Regions from separate parts of the Pseudomonas sp. LABIM340 genome, predicted to be linked through region 1. Evidence: predicted binding sites of a transcription regulator. Region 1 holds the regulator's gene; each other region holds the start of a gene.
The links. Region 1 encodes FliA, which starts transcription of late flagellar genes. Its sites were predicted from a motif close to CTAAAGTTTNNNNNNNNNNNGCCGNTAA; they were not measured.

Region 1 (7,448 bases):
CAAGGTGATCCAGGCCTTCGGCGAGGTGGTGATCGGCGGCAACTACGTCGTCGGTATCGTGGTCTTCGCGATCCTCATGATCATCAACTTCGTGGTGGTCACCAAGGGTGCCGGGCGTATCTCCGAGGTGAGCGCGCGTTTCACCCTCGACGCCATGCCCGGCAAGCAGATGGCCATCGACGCCGACCTCAACGCCGGCCTGATCGAGCAGGCGGAAGCCAAGAAGCGCCGCGCCGAAGTGGCCCAGGAAGCCGACTTCTACGGCTCGATGGACGGTGCCAGCAAGTTCGTCCGCGGTGACGCCGTCGCCGGCCTGCTGATCCTCTTCATCAACCTCATCGGTGGCGTGGCCATCGGCATGATCCAGCACTCGATGAGCTTCGGCGACGCCGGCAAGGTCTACGCCCTGCTTACCATCGGTGACGGCCTGGTGGCGCAGCTGCCTTCGCTGCTGCTGTCCACCGCCGCCGCGATCATGGTGACCCGTGTCTCCAGCTCCGAAGACATGGGCCAGCAGGTCAACCGCCAGATGTTCGCCTCGCCCAAGGCGTTGGCGATCTCTGCCGCCATCCTGATCGCCATGGGCCTGGTCCCCGGCATGCCGCACGTCTCCTTCGTCGGCCTGGGCGCTCTGGCCGCTGGTGGCGCGTACCTGATCTGGCATCGCCAGCGCCAGGCCAGCCAGAAGGCCGAGCAGGAAGCCCAGACCCAGCAGGAACTGCTGCCCGCCCAGCGCGCCGAGCAGACCAAGGAACTGGGCTGGGACGACGTGACCCCAGTGGACATGGTCGGCCTGGAAGTGGGCTACCGCCTGATTCCGCTGGTCGATCGTAACCAGGGCGGCCAGCTGCTGGCGCGGATCAAGGGCGTGCGCAAGAAGCTGTCCCAGGACCTGGGCTTCCTGATGCCGTCGGTGCATATCCGCGACAACCTCGACCTGCTGCCCAACGCCTATCGTTTGACGCTCATGGGCGTCAGTGTGGCGGAAGCCGAGATCTACCCGGATCGCGACCTGGCGATCAACCCCGGCCAGGTGTTCGGCACCCTCAACGGCATCGCCGGCAAGGACCCGGCCTTCGGCCTGGAAGCCGTCTGGATCGAGGCCTCGCAGCGTGATCAGGCGCAATCGCTGGGCTACACCGTGGTCGATGCCAGCACCGTGGTCGCCACCCACCTGAACCAGGTGCTGCACAAGCACGCCCACGAGCTGCTGGGCCACGAGGAAGTCCAGCAACTGATGCAGCTGCTGGCCAAGACTTCGCCCAAGCTCGCCGAAGAGCTGGTGCCGGGAATGATTTCCCTGTCGACGCTGCTCAAGGTGCTTCAGGCGCTGCTGCAGGAACAGGTGCCGGTACGTGACATCCGTACCATCGCCGAGGCCATCGCCAACGTGGCGGTGAAGAGTCAAGATCCCGCCGCGATGGTGGCGGCGGTTCGTGTGGCACTGTCCCGTGCAATCGTGCAAACCATTGTGGGACTAGAGCCGGAGCTGCCTGTGATCACTCTGGAGCCCAGGTTGGAACAGATATTGCTCAATAGTCTTCAGAAGGCCGGACAGGGCTCCGAAGAAGGCATGTTGCTGGAACCCGGAATGGCCGAAAAGCTGCAACGCTCGATGGTTGAAGCGGCGCAGCGTCAGGAGATGCTCGGCAAGCCGGCGATTCTGCTGGTGGCAGGTCCCATCCGCGCGATGATGTCGCGATTCGCCCGGATGGCGGTTCCCACCATGAATGTGCTGGCTTACCAGGAAATCCCCGACAACAAACAAGTCACGATCGTTGCCACTGTTGGGCAGAATTGATTGAGGTCGCAGGCCATGCAGGTAAAACGCTTCTTCGCCGCTGATATGCGTCAGGCCATGAAACTGGTCCGTGACGAGCTGGGCCCGGACGCCTCGATCATCGGCAATCGCCGTGTCGCGGGTGGCGTAGAGCTGACCGCGGCGCTGGATTACCAGGCCCCGGTGGCGGCCAGCAAGCCGAACCCGGCGCTGGAAGCCGAGCTGCGCAAGACCCAGGCGAAGATCGCCCAGGCCAAGGCTGACCTGTCGGCTCCGACCCGCGCCAGCGATAGCGTGCGCGGCGACCGTCAAATGTACGGCACCGAGAAGCCGCGTCGCAGCGCCGCCGAAACCCTGGCCGCCGCCATGGATGCACCGGTTGCCCCGGCGGCGCCCACTGTCGGCCAGCAGGCGCTGGAAGCCATGCGCTTCGAGCTCAACGGCCTGCGCGAGCTGATCGAAGTGCAGCTGGGCTCCATCGCCTGGAACCAGCTGCAGAACCAGCGTCCGAAACAAGCCGGCCTGTGGCGTCGCCTGCAACGCATGGGGCTGCCGGCCGACCTGTCGCGCAACCTGCTGGAGCGCGTGGCTTCCATCGCCGATCCGAAGCAGGCCTGGCGCATGCTGCTGGCGCACCTGGCGCGCTCGATCAATACCCCGGAAATCGACCTGCTGGAGCAGGGCGGTGTGATCGCCCTGGTTGGCCCGGCCGGCATGGGCAAGACCACCACCCTGGCCAAGCTGGCCGCCCGCTACGTACTGAAGTACGGCGCGCAGAGCATCGCGCTGGTGTCCATGGACAGCTTCCGCATCGGTGCGCAGGAGCAGATCAAGACGCTGGGCCGCATTCTCAATGTGCCGGTGACCCTGGTCGATCCGGGCCAGTCGCTGATCCAGGCCATGGCACCGCTGGCGCGCAAGCGTCTGGTGCTGATCGATACCGCCGGCCTGCCCGCCAACGATCCGGCGCTGCGCATGCAGCTCGAAGCGCTGTCGTCGCTGAGCCTGAACGTGAAGAATTACCTCGTGCTGGCCGCGACCAGCCAGAGCCAGGTACTCAAGTCCGCCTGGCAGAACTATCGTTCCTGTGGGCTGGCCGGGTGCATCCTGACCAAACTGGACGAAGCGGGAAGCCTCGGCGAAGCTCTGGCTCTGGCTATCAGCCAGCATCTACCGGTAGCCTATCTGGCTGACGGGCCGAAGATCCCGGACGATCTGCATGTGGCACGCGCGCACCAACTGGTCAGCCGCGCGGTGAGCCTGCAATCGCCCGAAGAGCCTTGCGAGGATGCCATGGCGGACATGTTCGCCGGCCTTTACCAACAGCCGGTGCGTCGCGCCAGCTGAAGATTGTGAGCCCCGGGTGGGGCGTGGGGTGGCCGGTTGAGCCGCCCAAGCGATGCGGATGCTCTGCAAGACGATCCGCGAGCGCCGGAGGCGGTAGAGCACTGCAGCCGGATTAGCCGAAACGCCGATGCGTGACGGTCGAACGACGAGACAAGGTATTGATATGGGTATGCATCCCGTTCAGGTAATCGCAGTCACCGGCGGCAAGGGTGGCGTGGGCAAGACCAACGTGTCGGTGAATCTGTCGCTGGCGCTGGCCGATCTCGGCCGCCGCGTCATGCTGCTGGATGCCGACCTGGGCCTGGCCAACGTCGACGTGCTGCTGGGGCTGTCGCCCAAGCGCACGCTGGCCGACGTCATCGAAGGCGAATGCGACCTGCGTGACGTGATCCTCCAGGGACCCGGCGGCATCCGCATCGTCCCGGCGGCCTCGGGCACCCAGAGCATGGTGCACCTCACGCCGATGCAGCACGCCGGCCTGATCCAGGCATTCAGCGACATCAGCGACAACATCGACGTGCTGGTGGTGGACACCGCCGCCGGCATTGGCGACTCGGTGGTGAGCTTCGTCCGTGCCGCCCAGGAAGTGCTGCTGGTCGTTTGTGATGAACCCACGTCCATCACCGATGCCTACGCTTTGATCAAGCTGCTCAACCGCGACTACGGCATGACCCGTTTCCGCGTGCTGGCGAACATGGCCCACAGCCCTCAGGAGGGCCGCAACCTGTTCGCCAAGCTGACCAAGGTCACCGACCGCTTCCTGGACGTGGCGCTGCAGTACGTCGGCGCCATTCCCTACGACGAGTCGGTGCGCAAGGCCGTGCAGAAGCAGCGTTCGGTGTATGAGGCGTTCCCGCGCAGCAAGGCTTCCCTGGCCTTCCGTGCGGTGGCGCAGAAGGTCGACAGCTGGCCGCTGCCGGCCAACCCAAGAGGGCACCTGGAGTTCTTCGTCGAGCGCCTGGTGCAACATCCCACGGGTTCGGCCGTATGACCGCGGCCTCCGGAGCGCGTATGTACAGCAAGGCACAGGCGCACAACTCCCAGGAACTGCTGATCCAGAAACACGCCCCGCTGGTGAAGCGCATCGCCTACCACCTGCTCGGCCGTCTGCCGGCCAGCGTGCAGGTGGAGGACCTGATGCAGGCCGGCATGATCGGCCTGCTGGAGGCCGCGAAGAAATACGATCAGGGCAAGGGCGCGAGCTTCGAAACCTACGCCGGCATCCGTATCCGCGGCGCCATGCTCGACGAGGTGCGCAAGGGCGATTGGGCCCCGCGTTCGGTCCACCGCAACACCCGCATGGTCAGCGACGCCATCCGCACCGTCGAAGCGCGCACCGGACGTGACGCTAAAGATCAGGAGGTTGCTGCCGAACTCAATATGAGCCTCGAAGATTATTACGGCATCCTCAGCGACACCCAGGGCAGCCGTCTGTACAGCTTCGATGACATGTTGCAGGACGGCGACCAGGGCGGCGGCTTTGCCGAAGACGCCTCGCACCACGACAACGAGCCGTCCCACGGCCTGGAAGACGAACGCTTCCAGGCGGCCCTGGCCGACGCCATCACCAAGCTGCCCGAGCGCGAGCGACTGGTGCTGGCGCTGTACTACGACGAGGAACTCAACCTCAAGGAGATCGGCGAAGTGCTGGGCGTCAGCGAGTCCCGCGTCAGCCAGCTGCACAGCCAGTGCGCCGCGCGCCTGCGTTCGCGACTGGCGGAGTGGCGCGCTCGCTGAGCATCGGGTAGTTTCGCGTCGGCTGCTTCTGAGAGGCGGTGCTGAAGGGATTTTCCTTAGGCAAGTTATAGGCTTACGAATTTTTGGGTGACGTTCCTTTGACGCGCCCACAGCAAAGAGCGCACGACGCTCGATGAATTGACGGCACGCCCGCCAGGGCGCGTTTGGTATCGATGGAGGCAGGTTTGGACAAGAACATGAAAATTCTCATCGTGGACGACTTTTCCACGATGAGGCGCATCATCAAGAACCTCCTGCGGGACCTGGGGTTCACCAACACCGCAGAAGCCGACGACGGCACCACTGCGCTGCCGATGCTGCACAGCGGCAACTTCGACTTCCTCGTTACCGACTGGAACATGCCCGGCATGACCGGCATCGACCTGCTGCGTGCGGTCCGCGCCGACGAGCGTCTGAAGCACCTGCCGGTACTGATGGTCACCGCTGAAGCCAAGCGCGACCAGATCATCGAAGCGGCCCAGGCCGGGGTCAACGGCTATGTGGTCAAGCCTTTCACCGCTCAGGTGTTGAAAGAAAAGATCGAGAAGATTTTCGAGCGGGTCGGCAGCTGAGGCTGACCAAGAGGGCGTCATGGATTTCAACGAATCCGCGGGTGACTTCGAGTCGACCCTGAAAAAACACGCGCGCGAATTGGTCGACTGCCTCGAGCAGGGCGACGTACAGACCGCCGTGCAGCTGATCTCCGAGCTCAACCAGGCGCGTGATCGCGGGCTCTACCAAGAGGTAGGCAAGCTTACCCGCGAGCTGCACAACGCCATCGTCAACTTCCAGATCGATCCCAGCTCCCCGCGCGCCCAGGAAGTCTCGCAGATTGCCGACGCGACTGATCGCCTGTCCTACGTGGTGACGATGACCGAGAAAGCGGCCAATCGGACCATGGACCTGGTGGAAGAGTGCACCCCGGTGGTCATGCACATCGAGACCCAGGCCAAGGAGCTGCAGGAAGACTGGTCGCGTTTCATGCGTCGCGAGCTGGGCCCCGAGGCCTTCCGTGACCTGGCCAAGCGTGTCGAGCAGTTCCTCTACATCAGCGCCCAGGACAGCCGCAAGCTCTCCGCGCACCTGAACGACATCCTGCTCGCGCAGGACTTCCAGGACCTTACCGGGCAAGTGATCAAGCGCGTCACCAAGCTGGTGACCGAGGTCGAGTCGAACCTGGTGAAGCTGGTCTGGATGGCGGGGCAGGTCGATCGCTACGCCGGCATCGAGCATGACCACGAGAGCATGCGCGACGCGGTGGAAAAAGAAAGATCGTCCAAGGGTGAAGGTCCGCAGATTGCTGCCGATACAAGAAAGGACGTCGTATCCGGTCAGGACGATGTCGATGACCTGTTGTCCAGCCTTGGTTTTTAAGCGTCCGCTGACGCTGTAGAGGGAGCACCGAATGAGCTTCGACGCCGATGACGAAATCCTCCAGGACTTCCTGGTGGAGGCCGGCGAGATTCTCGAGCTACTGTCCGAGCAACTGGTCGAGCTGGAAAGCCGCCCGGATGACATGGACCTGCTCAATGCAATCTTCCGTGGGTTCCATACCGTCAAAGGTGGTGCCGGCTTCCTCCAGCTGAATGCGCTGGTGGAGTGCTGCCACATCGCCGAAAACGTGTTCGACATGCTGCGCAAGGGCGAACGCCGCGTGGATGCCGAGCTGATGGACGTGATGCTGCAGGCGCTGGATACCGTCAACGTCATGTTCCAGCAGGTGCGTGACGCGGAGGAGCCGACGCCGGCCACTCCCGAGCTGCTGGCTGCGCTGTCGCGCCTGGCGGATCCGAACGCCGCTCCTGCCGAAGCTCCCGCTGCGGCTGTTGCCGAGCCTGTCGTGGAAGAGGCCCCGGCCGCTGCGGCCGCCTATGGCGACATCACCGACGCTGAGTTCGAACAACTGATGGATGCCCTCGAGCCCGCCGCCGAAGCGCCTGCCGCACCGGTTGGCAGCGGTGGCGACGACATCACCGACGACGAGTTCGAAGCACTGCTCGACCAGCTGCACGGCAAGGGCCAGTTCAGCGCTGCTGCCAAGGAGCCCGTCAGCGCGGCTCCGGCACCGGTTGCCGAGGCGCCCGCCGTCGGTGCTGGCGACGAGATCAGCGACGACGAGTTCGAAGCGCTGCTCGACCAGTTGCATGGCAAGGGTCAGTTCACCGGCGCTAAGGAAGAAGCCGCCGCTCCCGTCGAAACCGCTGCCCAGACCAAGCCCGAGGAAACTCCGGCTGCCGGTGGCGACGACAACATCACCGACGACGAATTCGAGAAGCTGCTCGACGAGCTGCATGGCAAGGGCCAGTTCACCGGCGCGAAGGAAGAAGCGTTCGCGGCTGCGCCCTCCAATGCACAACCCGCTGCACAGCCCAAAGCGGCTGCTGCGCCCGCACCCAAGCCCGCTCCGGCGCCGACCGCTGCCGCCAAGCCTGCGCCGGCCAAGCCCGCCGCTGCCGCCGCAGAAAAGCCGGCCAACGAAGCGGAAACCACCGTGCGCGTGGACACCGCCCGCCTGGACGAGATCATGAACATGGTCGGCGAACTGGTGCTGGTGCGTAACCGCCTGGTGCGTCTGGGCCTGAAC
Region 2 (7,448 bases), 3.2 Mb from region 1:
AGCGCCACCGGCGGGATGATCGCGTTGACCCGGCTGCCGTCGGGCAGGCGCGCGTCCACCATCGGGCTGGACTCGTCCAGGCGCCGCCCCAGCGGCGCGAGGATGCGCTGGATCACCCGCTGCACATGGTGGTCGTCGATGAAGCGCAGGTCGCTCTGGTACAGCCGGCCTTCGTGCTCGATGAACACCCGGTCCGGGCCGTTGACCAGGATTTCCGAGATGCCCGGATCGCGCAGGAGGATTTCCAGCGGGCCAAACCCGGTGAGTTCGTCCACCACCTCCTCGGCGAGGCGGTCCAGTTCGTAGCGGGAGATCGCCAGCTGGCGGCGCGAGGCATACTCGCAGACCTTCTCGGAGACGTACTGCGCCACCGCCGGCCGCGCGCCCTCCAGCAGGTTCATGCCGTCTTCGTCGATCTCGTCGATGATGTAGCGGTGCAGGCGCATCTTCAGCGTCTGCAGGTCCTGGTCGTGGCGGCCGTGACCGCCGCCGTAGTGCTGGCTCATGAGCGCGCGGCCTTCGCCCGGCCGATCCAGCTGAACAGCCCGCGCCTCTCGGCCACACCCGCACCCAGCGCCTCGGCCAGGTCGCGCAGCTTCACCGTCAGCGGGTCACGCGGAGCCAGGTCGAACAGGCTCTGGCCGACGTTCTTGGCACGCAGGCGGGCTTCAGGCGAGGCCGGCAGCACGCCGAACAGTTCCAGGCCGAACATCTTGCCCAGCGCCGGCGCATCCGGTGGCACCGAGGCCCAGTAACGCTCGATCAGCAGCTCGATACGCGGCAGCGCAGGCGTGCGCTCGCGCAGGCGGCGCAGGCGTTCCAGCCCCTTCTTGCAGGACGGCACGCTCTGGTCCACCAGCCACAGCACGCGGCTGGCCTGCATCAGCAGTTGGCCGCTGAGTTCGCCTTCGGCAACGCCTGTAAGGTTGATCAGGATATGGCTGAAGGCGCTGCGCAGGTTGCCCAGCAACAGATACAGCTCGGCAGTGGTGATGCGCTCCAGCACGCCGGGTTCGTCCGACAGGCTGAGCACGCGCAGGCCGGATTCGTGGCGGGCAAAGGCGCTGTCGATCAGGGTCTGGTCCAGGCGGCGCAGGTTGCGCAGCGCATCGGCGAAGGTGAATGAAGGCTCCATGCCAAGGATCGCCAACGCCTCGCCGGTGGGTTGGCCGATGTCCACCAGCAGCACCCGGTGGTCCGCCTGGCGTTGCAGCGCCAGGGCCAGGTGCAGGGCGACGAAGGCTCCGTCGGCGTCGGGCCGGGCGCTGATCAGGCTGATCAGTTCACCCTGCTGGGTGGCGCTCACCGGCACCGTGGGCAGGCGCCCGCCGAGACGGCGGACCAACCCGCTCAGTTCGCTGGCCCGGGCGCCGTAGGTGACGAAATCCCGGGCTCCCGCGCGCATGGCGGCCAGCACCAGCTGGTTGTCCAGGCCATCGCCGACGGCGACGACCGAGAGCAGCGGCCGCGCTGAGACCAGCCCCTCGATCAGCGAGCCCTGGGAGACCAAGTTGGCCTTGTTCAGGCTGGTGAACAGCACCGTCGCGCCAGTGACATCCAGCAGCGACAGCAGTTCTTCCAGGGTCCCGCTATTGGCCAGCACCACCTGCCCGCAGCCGGCCAGGCTGCTCTGCAGCCACTCCTGCTCGCCGGGATGCTGGACCAGCGCCACGAAAGTCTGACTCATGCCCGTGCTCCCTTGCTTTGCCTTGCCTCCCGCTCTCTGGCGGGTCAGCGCTTCGTAGGTATCCATCAGTGCGACATCCCGCTGCTGGCCTTGCGCTTGTCGAAGCGCCCGTCCTCTAAGAAGTAGAACTCGCCGAAGCTCGGGTCGTAGTCGCGCAGTCCTTCGCCAGGAAGCTTGGGCAGCGCGGCATTGACGGCCAGCGGCTGTACCAGGTGCGGGGTGACGATCATCAGCAGTTCACGGTCGTCCTTATCCAGGTTCGAAGATCGGAACAGTGCGCCGATCACCGGGATGCTGCCGAGGAAGGGGAACTTGTCGATGTTGCTGATGGTGCTGCTGCTGATCAGCCCGCTGATCACGAAGCTCTCGCCGTCGGCCAGCATCACGCTGGTGTCGGTGCGCCGCACGGTCAGCGCGGGCACGGCGATGTCGTTGGTGCGGATGCCGCTGGAGAAGTCCAGTTCGCTGACCTCCGGGGCGACCTTCAGGGCGATGCGCTTGTCGTTCATCACCGTCGGGGTCAGGGTCAGGCGCACGCCGAACTCCTTGTACTCGATGGTGATGTTGTTGTTATCGCCATTGGGCACCGGAATCGGGAACTCGCCACCGGCCAGGAACGAGGCCGTCTGCCCGCTGGTAGCCACCAGGCTGGGGCGCGCCAGGGTGTAGGCGAAACCGCTGCCTTCCAGGGCGTTGATGAAGCCCAGCCACTTGCTGCTGCCACCGCCCCAGATGATGTTGAAGCCGCTATTGAGCGTGGATTCGATACCACCCCCGGTTCCGTTGACGAGATCGCGCGCACCGTTTTGAAGGACGTCGGATATGTTTCCGGATATACCGCCAGCGCTTCCCGGCGAACCGATACCAAAGAAGTTGGAACCGCGCCGCACCAGTGACGTGCTCGCCTGCTTGAGCTTGCTGCGGCTGACTTCGACGAAGCGGATATCGGTCTGCACCTGGTTGGGCAGGCTGCCGGCGCTGGCGCCGATAGCCCCGGCCACATCGCCCACCGCACGCGCACCAACGTGCACGACGGTGCGCATCGGCTGGTCACTGCAGGCGGTCCAGATCAGCAGGCTGGTCAGGCCTTCGGCCTTGCCGGTGACGAGGAAGTCGCGCTTGTCGAGCACTTGTACGTCGGCGATGTTCGGGTCGCCGATGGCCAGGCGCTTGATCGGCACCGGCAGCTGTTGGTCACGCTGGGCGCCCTGCTCGACATCGAGATTCAGTTGCTGGTCAGCAAAGCCTGCGCACGCGCTCGGTACGGCCTGCGCCGCGGAGTGAACGGCGCAAGCCAGCATGGCGACCAGGGGAAGGATGAAGCGCTTGGACATCGATGCACTCCTTGCTCAATGTGCTTCACGGGTAACGGTGGTGCCTCGGTAGACCACCACGCCGGCATCGACCTGCGGGGCGGAGACCTGGCGCACGGCGGGGGCCGGCGCCTGGCGCGGCTTGCCGATGAGTTGTTCGAGGGTGATCGGCTGGCTGACGGCGGAGCCGAGCGAGGCCTGGATATAGCGGCCCTGCTGCTCCTTCTCGTAGAGGTTCTCGTCCTTGCTGCGCACCGCCAGGCGCAGGGAACCGGCCTGGCTGGCGAGCATCAGGCGTGATGCGGCTTCGGCGGGCACTGCCAGCACGGCAGTGCGCGGCGGTTTGGGTGTCTTGTCCTTGGGGTCGCCGGCGTTGCGCGCCTGGCCGTCGGTGGAAACGGCGATCTGCTCGCCGTAGGTCAGCACCCGCACACCGGGCAGCACCACCTGGGCGCTGAGGCTGCGCTCGGTGCTCTGCTGGTCCTGGACGAAGAGCATGACGTCGACGTAGTCGCCGGGGAGCACGAAGCCGCCGCCACCGATGACCTCGTCCACGGCAATCGCCATGGCGCGCTCGTCCGGCCGGATGGTGCGGGCCAATGGGCCGCCTGGCTCGGTCACGGCGGAGGTGAGGATATTGCCCGCAGGAACGGCGACCCAGACGCGCTGGCCGATCACGGCTTCGGGCTTGGGAAAGCTGCCGGCGGGAGCGGTGCGCAGCATTTCCACGCTGACATCGTCCTTGCCGATCACTGCCAGGGGCGGCAGGTCACGGGCGGCCACCACCACAGCGGTGCGCTGCAGCTTGTCGGCTTCGGCCATTGCCGCCGGCGCGACCTCCTGCACCACACCGGCAACCGGCGCGGCCGGCTTGCCGACCTTGAGTCCGAGATACCCCACCACACCGGCGCACACCAGCAACAGCCCGGCGAAAACCATCAGCACCTTGCTATTCATGACCACATCCTTGGGCAATCTCGGAAAAGCGGACCGGAGGGTCCGCGGCCTTGTCGTATGAAGTCCGTTACCGGCAGCACCGGGGTTTGTCCTTCAGACCTTTATTGTTGTTTCGGCCAGGCGAGGAAGTTCGATAAGAACCATTCCTCATAATCAGTTTTTAGTTGTGCCATGGCTGAATCTAGTAGCTGTGTTTAGAGCGTCAACCACGCCGGTTAAATTTACGATCTGCAATTATTTATATGCCGAGAGGGTTATAACTTTGGTATTAGCGCTATTTGAACAATTGCATTCAGCCATACGACGCCTAGCCTGACGATGAAGTCGGGGCGCCGCCCCGGTGGTATTCGAGGGAGCACCCGCGATGGACCTGAAAATAAAAAACCTGTCCCTGAAACTGTTCTGCATGGCCAAGGCATTCGCGGCCGACAAGGAAGGGGCAACAGCGATCGAGTATGCGGTAATTGCGGGCCTGATCTCGGTGGTGGTTATCACCGGTGCAGCCCTGATCGGAACCGATCTGGGTGCGATCATGACCACTATCCAGACAGAAGTTGCGAAAGCGAAATAAAAGATAGCCGCGCTCCAGCCAATTCCGTTCTATCTAATTCAAAGTTCCCGTGCACTTGCACGGGAACTTGTTCTTGTGCCTGCGAAAAGTTTTTCTAAAGTTCCAGCCAGCCCTGCCGATACAGCCTGCTCAAACCCGTTTTACAGCAGGATGCTTTACCGATGCTTCGTTCGCTGTCCTTCTCCAGGAAGATTCTCCTGGCGGCCTCCCTCGTAGTCACCTTCGCCTTCGCCTGTTTCATCTTCTTCAACGATCTGCGCCAGCGCGAGGCCATCCACTCCGACACCGAATCCTACCTCTCCGAGGTCGGCAGCCTGACCGCCAGCAATATCCAGAGCTGGCTGGAAGGTCGCATCCAGCTGGTGGAAGCGGAAGCTGCGCAACTGGCCGACGGCGAGCCGACGCCCGAGCGCATCCAGCACGTACTGGAGCAGCAGGTGTTCCAGAAGAACTTCGAATCGGTCTACCTCGGTGAAGCCGCCAGCGGCGTGTTCACCATGCGCCCCTACGCGCCGATGCCCGACGGCTACGACCCGCGCACCCGTGGCTGGTACAAGGACGCCGTGGCCGCCGGCCGGCTGATCGTCACCGAACCCTTCCTCGACGCCGGCACCAACGAGCAGATCCTCGCCATGTCGATGCCGGTCATGCGCAATGGCCAACTGGTCGGCGTGGCCGCCGGCGACATGAAGCTGGAAACCATCACCGCGATCATCAACTCGCTGAAGTTCGACGGCGACGGCTATGCCTTCCTGGTCAGCGATGCCGGCAAGATCCTCCTGCACCCGGACAGCAGCCTGATCTTCAAGAGCCTCGGCGAGGTCTACCAGCAGGGCGCACCCAAGGTGCAGCCGGGCGTGCAGGAAGTCAGCATCAATGGCGAGGACCAACTGGTCTCCATGACGCCGGTGAAGGGCCTGCCGGGCGTGACCTGGTACGTCGCGCTGGTGCTCAACAAGGACTCCGCCTATGCGATGCTCAGCGACTTCCGCAACACCGCCATCGTCGCCACCGTCATCGCCATCGTCGCCATCCTGTTCCTGCTGGGCATGCTGATCCGCGTGCTGATGGCGCCGCTGACCGACATGGGCCGCGCCATGCAGGACATCGCTCAGGGCGAAGGCGACCTGACCAAGCGCCTTAAGGTCGCCAGCAACGACGAATTCGGCGTACTGGCCAACGCCTTCAACCGCTTCGTCGAGCGTATCCACGAATCCATCCGCGAAGTGGCCTCCACCGCGCGCAGCCTGCATGACGTCTCGCAGCTGGTGGTGAACGCCTCCAACTCGTCCATGAGCAACTCCGACGAACAGGCCAATCGCACCAACAGCGTGGCCGCGGCGATCAATGAACTGGGCGCTGCCGCCCAGGAAATCGCCCGCAACGCCGCCGATGCCTCGCACCACGCCACCGACGCTTCGCATCAGGCTGGAGATGGTCGCCAGGTGGTCGAGCAGACCATCAGCGCGATGAACCTGCTCTCCGACAAGATCAGCTCCGCCTGCGCCAACATCGAGTCGCTGAACAGCCGCACGGTAAACATCGGCCAGATTCTGGAGGTCATCAAGGGCATCTCCGAACAGACCAACCTGCTGGCCCTGAACGCCGCCATCGAAGCCGCCCGCGCCGGGGAAGCTGGCCGTGGCTTCGCCGTGGTCGCGGACGAGGTGCGCAACCTTGCCCACCGCGCCCAGGAGTCCGCGCAGGAAATCCAGAAGATGATCGAGGAACTGCAGGTCGGCGCCCGCGAAGCCGTGGACACCATGACCGAGAGTCAGCGCTACAGCCTGGAGAGCGTGGAAATCGCCAACCGCGCTGGCGAGCGCCTGGCCAGCGTGACCCACCGCATCGGCGAGATCGACTCGATGAACCAGTCGGTGGCCACCGCCACCGAGGAACAGACCGCCGTGGTCGACTCGCTGAACATGGACATCACCGAGATCAACACGCTGAACCAGGAAGGCGTGGAAAACCTGCAAGCCACCCTGCGTGCCTGTGCCGACCTGGAGAACCAGGCCGGCCGCCTGCGCCACCTGGTGGACAGCTTCCGCATCTGATCGCGGCAATAGTGAAAAGGCGCCTTCGGGCGCCTTTTTCATTGGGCGCCAGCTCGTCATCAACCTGTAGGAGCGCGCCATGCGCGCGATCGCGGGCATGGCCCGCTCCTACAGGTAAACGCCGATCCTGTATCACCTCTGAAACACCCGCCACAGAGCCATCCCTACCGTTCGTCCGACGCTTTCAAGCTTCCCTCGGGCACGCCGAAATCAAGGGTGAAGGCCTTTTATACCCACCAACAAACCGGGCCTGTCGTCACCGCCGGCACAAGGGACTTCCGGCCACGCCCGCACGGCTATCCGCCGCGCCGGCGCCGTCCGTTTCACACCACAGGGACGGACGTTCTGCGGCGACACCGGATCTGTCGCCCGGACCAACGCCGTTCAGGCATCCCACTACCTCCGGACTCGACGCAGCATGATCAAGAGCCTGAAATTCAGCCATAAGATCCTCCTGGCCGCTTCTCTTGTTGTTTTCTCGGCATTCGCCCTCTTCACCCTCTACAACGACTACCTGCAGCGCAATGCGATCCGCGAGGACCTCGAGGATTACCTGCGGGAGATGGGCGACGTCAGCGCCAGCAACATCCAGAACTGGCTGAGCGGCCGCCTGCTGCTGATCGAAAGCACCGCCCAGACCCTCGCCCGCGACAGTTCGCCCGAGCACCTGAGCGGCCTGCTGGAGCAGGACACCCTGCGCAAGACCTTCAACTTCACCTACCTGGGCCAGGAAGACGGCACCTTCACCATGCGCCCCAACAGCGCCATGCCAGACGGTTACGACCCGCGCACCCGCCCCTGGTACAAGGATGCCGTCGCGGCCGGCGGCACCACGCTGACCGAGCCCTACATCGACGCGGCCA
Region 3 (7,448 bases), 1.0 Mb from region 1:
TGCTGCGCTACTTCATGCTGCACCCCGGCCAGCTGCTGTCGAAATCGCACCTGGCCGAGCACCTGTACGACGGCGAAAGCGAACGCGATTCCAACGTCATCGAGGTACATATCAATCATCTGCGCCGCAAGCTCGGCCGCGAAATCATCGAGACCCGCCGTGGCCAGGGTTACCGTTTCACCGGCAACGGTGTCGGCCGTTGATGTCGATCCAGCGCCGGCTCGGACTCGGGCTTGGCGTGGTACTGGTGGTGGTCGGCCTGGTGCTGGCCCAGGCGGGGCTCTGGCTGTTCGACCAGGGCTTGCGCCGTTACCTGGTGAACGGCCTGCAGGACGAGGCGGAAAGCCTGCTGGTGGGGATCACCCGCGGCCCGGCCGGGCTGCAACTGGATGGCCAGCGTGTCGATGCGGCCTATGAGCGACTGTTCTCCGGGCGCTATTTCGTGATCCGCTTCGATGACCAGACCTGGCGTTCACGCTCGCTATGGGACAACGAGCTGAAGCAGCCCTCGCACAAGGGCCTGGCCAGCAAGCTGGAAAAAGGCCCGGAGGACCAGCGCCTGCTGGTCTTCCGCGGCGATTACAAGCGCTACGGCAAGAAGCTCAGCATTGTCGTCGCGCAGGATTACACACCCGTCCTCAAGAGCTTCAACCGACTGCGCAACATCGGCCTTGGGGCCGGCGCGCTGGCGTTGCTGCTGATCCTGGTGTTCCAGAGCTTCGCCGTGCGCCGCGCGTTGCGTCCGCTGGAGCGCGTTCGCCAGCAGATCGCGCAGTTGCAGGAAGGCCAGCGCAGCCAGCTGGACCGCCAGGTGCCGCGCGAGCTGGAGCCGCTGGTGGAGCAGACTAACCACCTGTTGCAGCATACCGAGGACACGCTGCGTCGTTCGCGCAATGCGTTGGGCAATCTCGGTCACGCACTGAAGACGCCGCTGGCCGTGCTGATCAGCCTGGCCGACCGTGAGGAGCTGCGCGAGCACCCCGAGTTGCGGCGCGTGCTGCAGGAACAGCTGGAGCAGATCGAGCAGCGCCTGGCCCGCGAGTTGGGGCGCGCGCGACTGGTGGGCGAGGCGTTGCCCGGCGCCCACTTCGATTGCGATGCGGAGCTGCCCAGCCTGTGCGACATGCTCAAGCTCATCCATGGCGACCACCTCGCCATCGACTGGCAGGCGCCACCTGCTACGCGCCTGCCGTACGACCGGGAGGACCTGCTGGAGATGCTTGGCAACCTGCTGGACAACGCCTGCAAATGGGCCGATGCCCAGGTGCGCCTGACGGTTGAGAAGGGCGCTGATGCCTACCGGCTGAGCGTGGATGACGATGGCCCCGGCATTGCCGAGGACCAGCGTGACAGCGTGCTGGAGCGTGGCACGCGGCTGGATGAACAGGTGGCCGGGCATGGCCTGGGCCTGGGCATCGCGCGGGATATCGCGGCGGCCTGTGGCGGTGGCCTGACGCTGGAAAGCAGCGAGCTGGGCGGGTTGCGAGTGGTGGTGGAGCTGCCGCGCCGCACGGCCTGAACTGACGCCGGCCTTGCCGGCGGATCGCGGGCATGCCCCGCTCCTACAAGGTCCGTTATCGCTCGGCGTTCACCTGTAGGAGCGGGCCATGCCCGCGACCGATCCTGCTGCGGGGCTCAAACGCGGAACTGATCCATCAGCCCCTGCTGATGATTGGCCAGCTTGTTCAGCGACTGGCTGACCTGCGCCGATTCCTGCGCCTGGCTGGACAGCGATTCGGTCACGTCGCGGATGCCGGCGACGTTGCGGTTGATCTCCTCGGCCACCGCGCTCTGTTCCTCGGCGGCGCTGGCGATCTGCAGGTTCATGTCGGTGATCACACCCACGGCGTCGCCGATGCGCTTCAGCGCGGCCACGGCCTGCTCAACCTGGGAAACGCTGTCCTGCGCCTGACGGTGGCTGTTGCTCATCGCGCCGACCACATCGCGGGTGCCGTTCTGCAAGCCCTCGATGACCTGGCGGATTTCCTCCACCGAATCCTGGGTGCGCTTGGCGAGGTTGCGCACCTCGTCGGCGACCACCGCGAAGCCACGCCCGGCTTCACCGGCGCGGGCCGCTTCGATGGCGGCGTTGAGAGCCAGCAGGTTGGTCTGCTCGGCGATGCCGCGAATCACTTCCAGCACCGAGCCGATCTGCTCGCTGCTGGCGGCAAGGCCTTCCACCTGGCTCATGGCGCTGCTCATGTCGCTGGCCAGTTCGTCGATCAGGCGGGTGGTGTTGTCGATCACGTTGAGGCCATCACGGGTCGCGCCGTCGGCGCCACGTGCGGCATCGGCGGCCATGGCGGCGCTGTTGGCGACGTCGTGGGCGGTGGCGCTCATTTCCTGGGAAGCGGTGGCCACCTGGTCGACTTCGCGGAACTGCTGCTGCATGCCGGCGCTGGTCTGGCTGGCGATTTCTGAGGACTGGTCGGCGGTGGCGCGGGCGTCCTGCACCGAGGATTTCACGTCGCGGATGATCGGCTGCAGCTTGTCGAGGAAGCGGTTGAACCAGCCGGCCAGTTCGCCCAGTTCGTCCTTGCCGCTGTAGTCCAGGCGCCTGGTCAGGTCGCCTTCGCCGCTGGCGATGTTACGCAGCATGGCGGCGACATTGAGGATCGGACGGGTTACGCCGCGGGCGGTGAGCCACATGGCGAACAGGCCGATCAGGATGGCGATCAAACCGAAGCCGAGTTGCGAGACGGTGCCCTGCACGCGCTGGTTGTCCAGCTCGTTCTGCAACTCGATGGCCGGGCCGAGCAGGACGTTCTGCGGGACTTCCAGCAGCACGCCCCAGGGCTTGGAGCCGGGGATCGGTTGCAGCGGCTCGACCACGCGCAGCTGGTCGTCCTGGCGGAATACCTGCTCATGGTTGGCGGCGATGGCCTGCAGCAGGTCGGCGCCCTGGTTGGGGTAGACCTCCTTGAGGTTCTTGCTCAGCTTGGAGGCATCCGCGCTGTGCCCGGCGAGCAGGCCGGCGGCGCTGACGATGCTGACGCGGCCCTGGCCGTCGTACAGCTCCTGGCTGCCCTCGACGCTGATTTCCTGCAGCTTCTCCATGCTGATGTCCAGGCCCATGACGCCGATGACCTTGCCGTCCAGCTCCAGCGGGAAGGCGATGCTGGTCATCAGCATGCGCTTGTTGCCGACGTCGTCGAAGTACGGGTCGAGTACGCAGGGCTGGCCGGTGGTCTTGGGGCAGGTGAACCAGGCGTTGTAGGCGCTGCCGCTCGGGCCGGGGCTGGTGTCCTGCAGCAGCGACTCGGCCATGGCTTCGGATTCCAGGTGGCCCGGGGTGGCCTGCGACCAGTAGATGGAGAAGCGACCGGTGTCGTTGCTGCCCAGCTCGCCCTGGCCAGCGAAGAGCTTGTCCTTGCCGTCCAGTGCGTCGGGTTCGAAGGCGACGTAGAGGCCCAGCAGTTCCGGGTTGCCTTCCAGCGCAGTCTTCACCTGGCGGGTCAGGTCCTCGCGCAGGTCGTAGGCGTCGAGAAAACGCTTCTGCGCCTGGTCGCGCAGGAACAGGACCTGCCGCGAGAAGCCCTTGCCGTACTGGTAGGCATCCATGATGTAGCGCTGGATACGCATGGCCTGGACTTCGCCGCGTGATTGCAGGCGGGCCTTGGCTGCTTCATCGAGCATTTCGGTGCTCGATTGCTTGACCAGCGCGGTGCTGGTTTGCGTGCGGTAGACGGACAGGCCGGAGAGCAGCGAGACGACGCCGAGCAGACACAGCCCGGCAAGCAACGTGATCTTCCACTGGATGGAGAGACGGCGCAGCAGCATGGAGGGGAATCCTTGTTTGAACTAAGCCCTGGGATGCCCGATATATCGGCCTTTCCCGCATCTTCTTGACCCGTGACGGGGAGAAACGCCGGAAAACAGGCGATTCTGGCGTGCCGTTACGACGGGCGGCGACTTTAAGGCAAAAAACGTGCGCACTACGGTGAAAATCCCGCCCCGGTGATTTCAGAAACGTCTTGATTCGACACGGGTTTTGACACCCCGCCAGGGGTTTGGCAGAGTGCGCGCCTTTTGCCCGCGCGCAGGCAGGGCGACCCGTGAGAGGAGTGGTGAAGATGAATGCGGTGCTGATCGCCATTGGCCTGATGCTGGTGCTGAGCCTGTGTCGCGTGCATGTGGTGGTCGCATTGATCGCCGGCGCGGTGGCCGGTGGTTTGCTGGGCGGCCTGGGCATGGACGGCACGCTCAAGGCGTTCAACGAAGGCCTGGGCGCCGGTGCGACAGTGGCGCTGTCCTACGCCATGCTCGGCGCTTTTGCCGTGGCCATCGCGCGCTCCGGAATGGCGCACGCCCTGGCCGATCGCGCCCTGGCAATGCTCGGCCGGCATGAGGCGAACGGCTCCAATGGCTTCAAGTGGATGATGGTCGGCCTGCTGCTGGTGGTGGCGATCTCCTCGCAGAACATCCTGCCGATCCACATCGCCTTCATCCCGCTGCTGGTGCCGCCGCTGCTCTATGTGCTGACGCGCCTGCAGATCGACCGCCGGCTGATCGCCTGCGTCATCACCTTCGGCCTGATCACCCCCTACATGTTCCTGCCGGTGGGCTTCGGCAACATCTTCCTGAACCAGATCCTGCTGGCCAACGTGGCCCGCGCGGGCGTCGACGTGCAGGGCATCAACGTCACCCACGCCATGCTCATCCCGGCGCTGGGCATGGTCTGCGGCCTGCTGATCGCGGTGCTGTTCAGCTACCGGCGCAAGCGTGACTACGACCTGGAACGCATCGAGCAGGCCGAGCGGGTCGATACGCCGTACAGCAGGATGAGCCTGGTGGTGGCGGGGGTCGCGGTCGCGGCGGCCTTTGCCGTGCAGCTGCTGCTGGATTCGATGATCCTCGGCGCGCTGGTGGGCTTCCTGGTGTTCTCGCTGTCCGGCGTGGTGCGCTGGAAGGAAGCGGACGACCTGTTCACCGAAGGCATGAAGATGATGGCCATGATCGGCTTCATCATGATCGCCGCTCAGGGGTTCGCTGCGGTGATGACCGCCACCGGGCAGGTCGCCAGCCTGGTGGACAGCGCCGCCGGCTGGATCGGCAGCAGCAAGGCGCTGGGCGCCTTCATGATGCTGCTGGTGGGCCTGCTGGTGACCATGGGCATTGGCTCGTCCTTCTCCACGGTGCCGATCATCGCGGCGATCTTCGTGCCGCTGGCGGTGCACCTGGGTTTCAGCCCGCTGGCCATCGTCAGCATCGTGGGGACTGCGGGCGCGCTGGGCGACGCGGGCTCGCCGGCGTCGGACTCCACCCTCGGCCCGACCTCCGGCCTGAACGTGGATGGCCAGCACAACCACATCTGGGATACCGTGGTGCCGACCTTCCTGCACTACAACCTGCCACTGCTGGTATTCGGCTGGGTGGCCGCAATGGTGCTCTAGAGCGCTCGCGCGCACGGAACGCGCGCTGAAAGTTGCACTTGGCGGGGCAACTGCTGACTAATGAGCAGGTTTATCCATCCATGGACCCGCTCATGTTCGAATCGAAACTGGAATACCGGACGTTCCTCGCCCTGCTGCTGGTGGTGACGCTCGCCTTCGGCTGGATCCTGCTGCCGTTCTACGGGGCGGTCTTCTGGGGCACCATCCTGGCGATCATCTTCGCGCCGCTGCAGCGCCGCCTGCGGGTGAAACTCAACGGGCGCAACAACCTCGCCGCGCTGCTTTCCCTCGCTGTGTGCTTCCTGATCGTGATCCTGCCGGTGACCTTCATCGCCGGGGCGCTGGTGCAGGAGGGGGCGACCGTCTACCAGCGGTTGAAGTCGGGTGAGCTGAACTTCATCGCCTACTACCAGCAGGCGGTCGCCGCGCTGCCGGGCTGGGCGCACCAGTTGCTGGAGCGCTTCGACCTGGCGGACCTGTCCAGCCTGCAGGAAAAGCTCTCGGCAGGCGCGATGCAGGCCAGCCAACTGGTGGCCACCAAGGCCTTCAGCATCGGCCAGAACACCTTCGAGTTTGTCATCAGCTTCGGCATCATGCTGTACCTGCTGTTCTTCCTCCTGCGCGATGGCCCGACGCTGGGGCGTCGCATCAAGCAGGCGGTGCCGCTGAGCGTGGAGCACAAGCAACACCTGTTCGCCAAGTTCACCACGGTGATCCGCGCCACGGTGAAGGGCAACATTGCCGTCGCTGCGACCCAGGGCGCGCTGGGGGGGCTGATCTTCTGGTTCCTCGGCATCCAGGGCTCGCTGCTCTGGGGCACGCTGATGGCCTTCCTCTCGCTGCTGCCGGCGATTGGCGCGGGGCTGATCTGGGTGCCGGTGGCGGCTTACTTCCTGCTCACCGGGGCGATCTGGCAGGGCGTGGTGCTGACGCTGTTCTGCGTGGTGGTGATCGGCCTGGTGGACAACATCCTGCGCCCGATCCTGGTGGGCAAGGACACCAAGATGCCCGACTACGTGGTGCTGATCTCCACCCTCGGCGGCATGTCGCTGTTCGGCCTCAACGGCTTCGTTATCGGCCCGCTGATCGCCGCGCTGTTCATGGCCTCATGGGACCTGTTCACCGGCCGCGAAGGTGAAGCGCCCAAGCCGGTAGAATAGGGCAGGAGGGTAGGGCGAATAACCTGGTACAGGTTATCCGCCGTCGGCAATGCGGCGGATAACGCTGGCGCGTTATGCGCCCTACGAAAACTCGATACCGCCCAATAAAAAACCCCGCCGAAGCGGGGTTTTTTATTGCCTGTCGACCTTAGCCGGCGACGGCTACCAGGCCGCTGTGCTGGAGGATGTCCAGCAGCGGTTGCGGGTAGACGCCGAGGAAGAAGGCGAGCAGGGCGATGGCTACCAGCATGATGCCGCCAGCGCGCTGGGCCCAGTCCAGGGGAGCGTCGTGGCGCTTCATGTTCGGCTCGACCAGGAACATGGTCACCATGACACGCAGGTAGTAGAACAGGCCGATGGCGCTGCCCAGTACCAGGGCGCCGACCAGCCACCAGTGCTGGGACTCGACACCGGTGGCGACGATGTAGAACTTGCCGATGAAGCCGGCGGTCAGCGGGATGCCGGCCAGGGACAGCATCATCACGGTCATTACGGCGGTCAGCACCGGGCGCCGCCAGAACAGGCCGCGGTACTCGAACAGCGCGTCGGCATCGCGGCCGCTGTACGGGGTGGACATCAGGGTGACCACGCCGAAGGCGCCCAGGGTAGTGACGACATAGGTGGTCAGGTAGACGCCGACCGCTTCCACGGCCAGACCCTTGCTCGCCACCAGGGCGATCAGCAGGTAGCCGAAGTGGGCGATGGACGAGTAGCCGAGCAGGCGCTTGATGTTGCTCTGGGTCAGCGCCAGCAGGTTACCGATCAGGATCGAGGCGACAGCGATGACCGCGATGGCGTCATGCAGCAGGCCGTTGTTCAGGGCCGCCGGAGCGATCTGGAACAGGCGCAGCAGCACGGCGAACACGGCGACCTTGGCGGTGGTGGCCAGGAAGGT

Region 2: the regulator FliA is predicted to act here: its motif matches at 4,623-4,650, upstream of ABKS89_RS06045 (methyl-accepting chemotaxis protein).
Region 3: the regulator FliA is predicted to act here: its motif matches at 3,823-3,850, upstream of ABKS89_RS16975 (methyl-accepting chemotaxis protein).

What each region holds. Positions count from the first base shown of each region.
Region 1 is NZ_CM200227.1:4,697,569-4,705,016, reverse strand. It holds gene flhA (flagellar biosynthesis protein FlhA) at 1-1,801, shown strand, start outside; gene flhF (flagellar biosynthesis GTPase FlhF) at 1,817-3,127, shown strand; gene fleN (flagellar synthesis regulator FleN) at 3,291-4,118, shown strand; gene fliA (RNA polymerase sigma factor FliA) at 4,115-4,864, shown strand; gene ABKS89_RS21465 (chemotaxis response regulator CheY) at 5,062-5,436, shown strand; gene ABKS89_RS21460 (protein phosphatase CheZ) at 5,456-6,238, shown strand; gene ABKS89_RS21455 (chemotaxis protein CheA) at 6,270-7,448, shown strand, end outside.
Region 2 is NZ_CM200227.1:1,250,123-1,257,570, reverse strand. It holds gene tadA (type 4b pilus Flp biogenesis ATPase TadA) at 1-506, opposite strand, end outside; gene tadZ (type 4b pilus Flp biogenesis protein TadZ) at 503-1,687, opposite strand; gene ABKS89_RS06060 (type II and III secretion system protein family protein) at 1,753-3,021, opposite strand; gene cpaB (Flp pilus assembly protein CpaB) at 3,037-3,957, opposite strand; gene ABKS89_RS06050 (Flp family type IVb pilin) at 4,334-4,528, shown strand; gene ABKS89_RS06045 (methyl-accepting chemotaxis protein) at 4,690-6,585, shown strand; gene ABKS89_RS06040 (methyl-accepting chemotaxis protein) at 7,004-7,448, shown strand, end outside.
Region 3 is NZ_CM200227.1:3,683,595-3,691,042, reverse strand. It holds gene ABKS89_RS16985 (response regulator transcription factor) at 1-203, shown strand, start outside; gene ABKS89_RS16980 (ATP-binding protein) at 200-1,519, shown strand; gene ABKS89_RS16975 (methyl-accepting chemotaxis protein) at 1,636-3,780, opposite strand; gene ABKS89_RS16970 (Na+/H+ antiporter family protein) at 4,074-5,393, shown strand; gene ABKS89_RS16965 (AI-2E family transporter) at 5,486-6,553, shown strand; gene nuoN (NADH-quinone oxidoreductase subunit NuoN) at 6,702-7,448, opposite strand, start outside.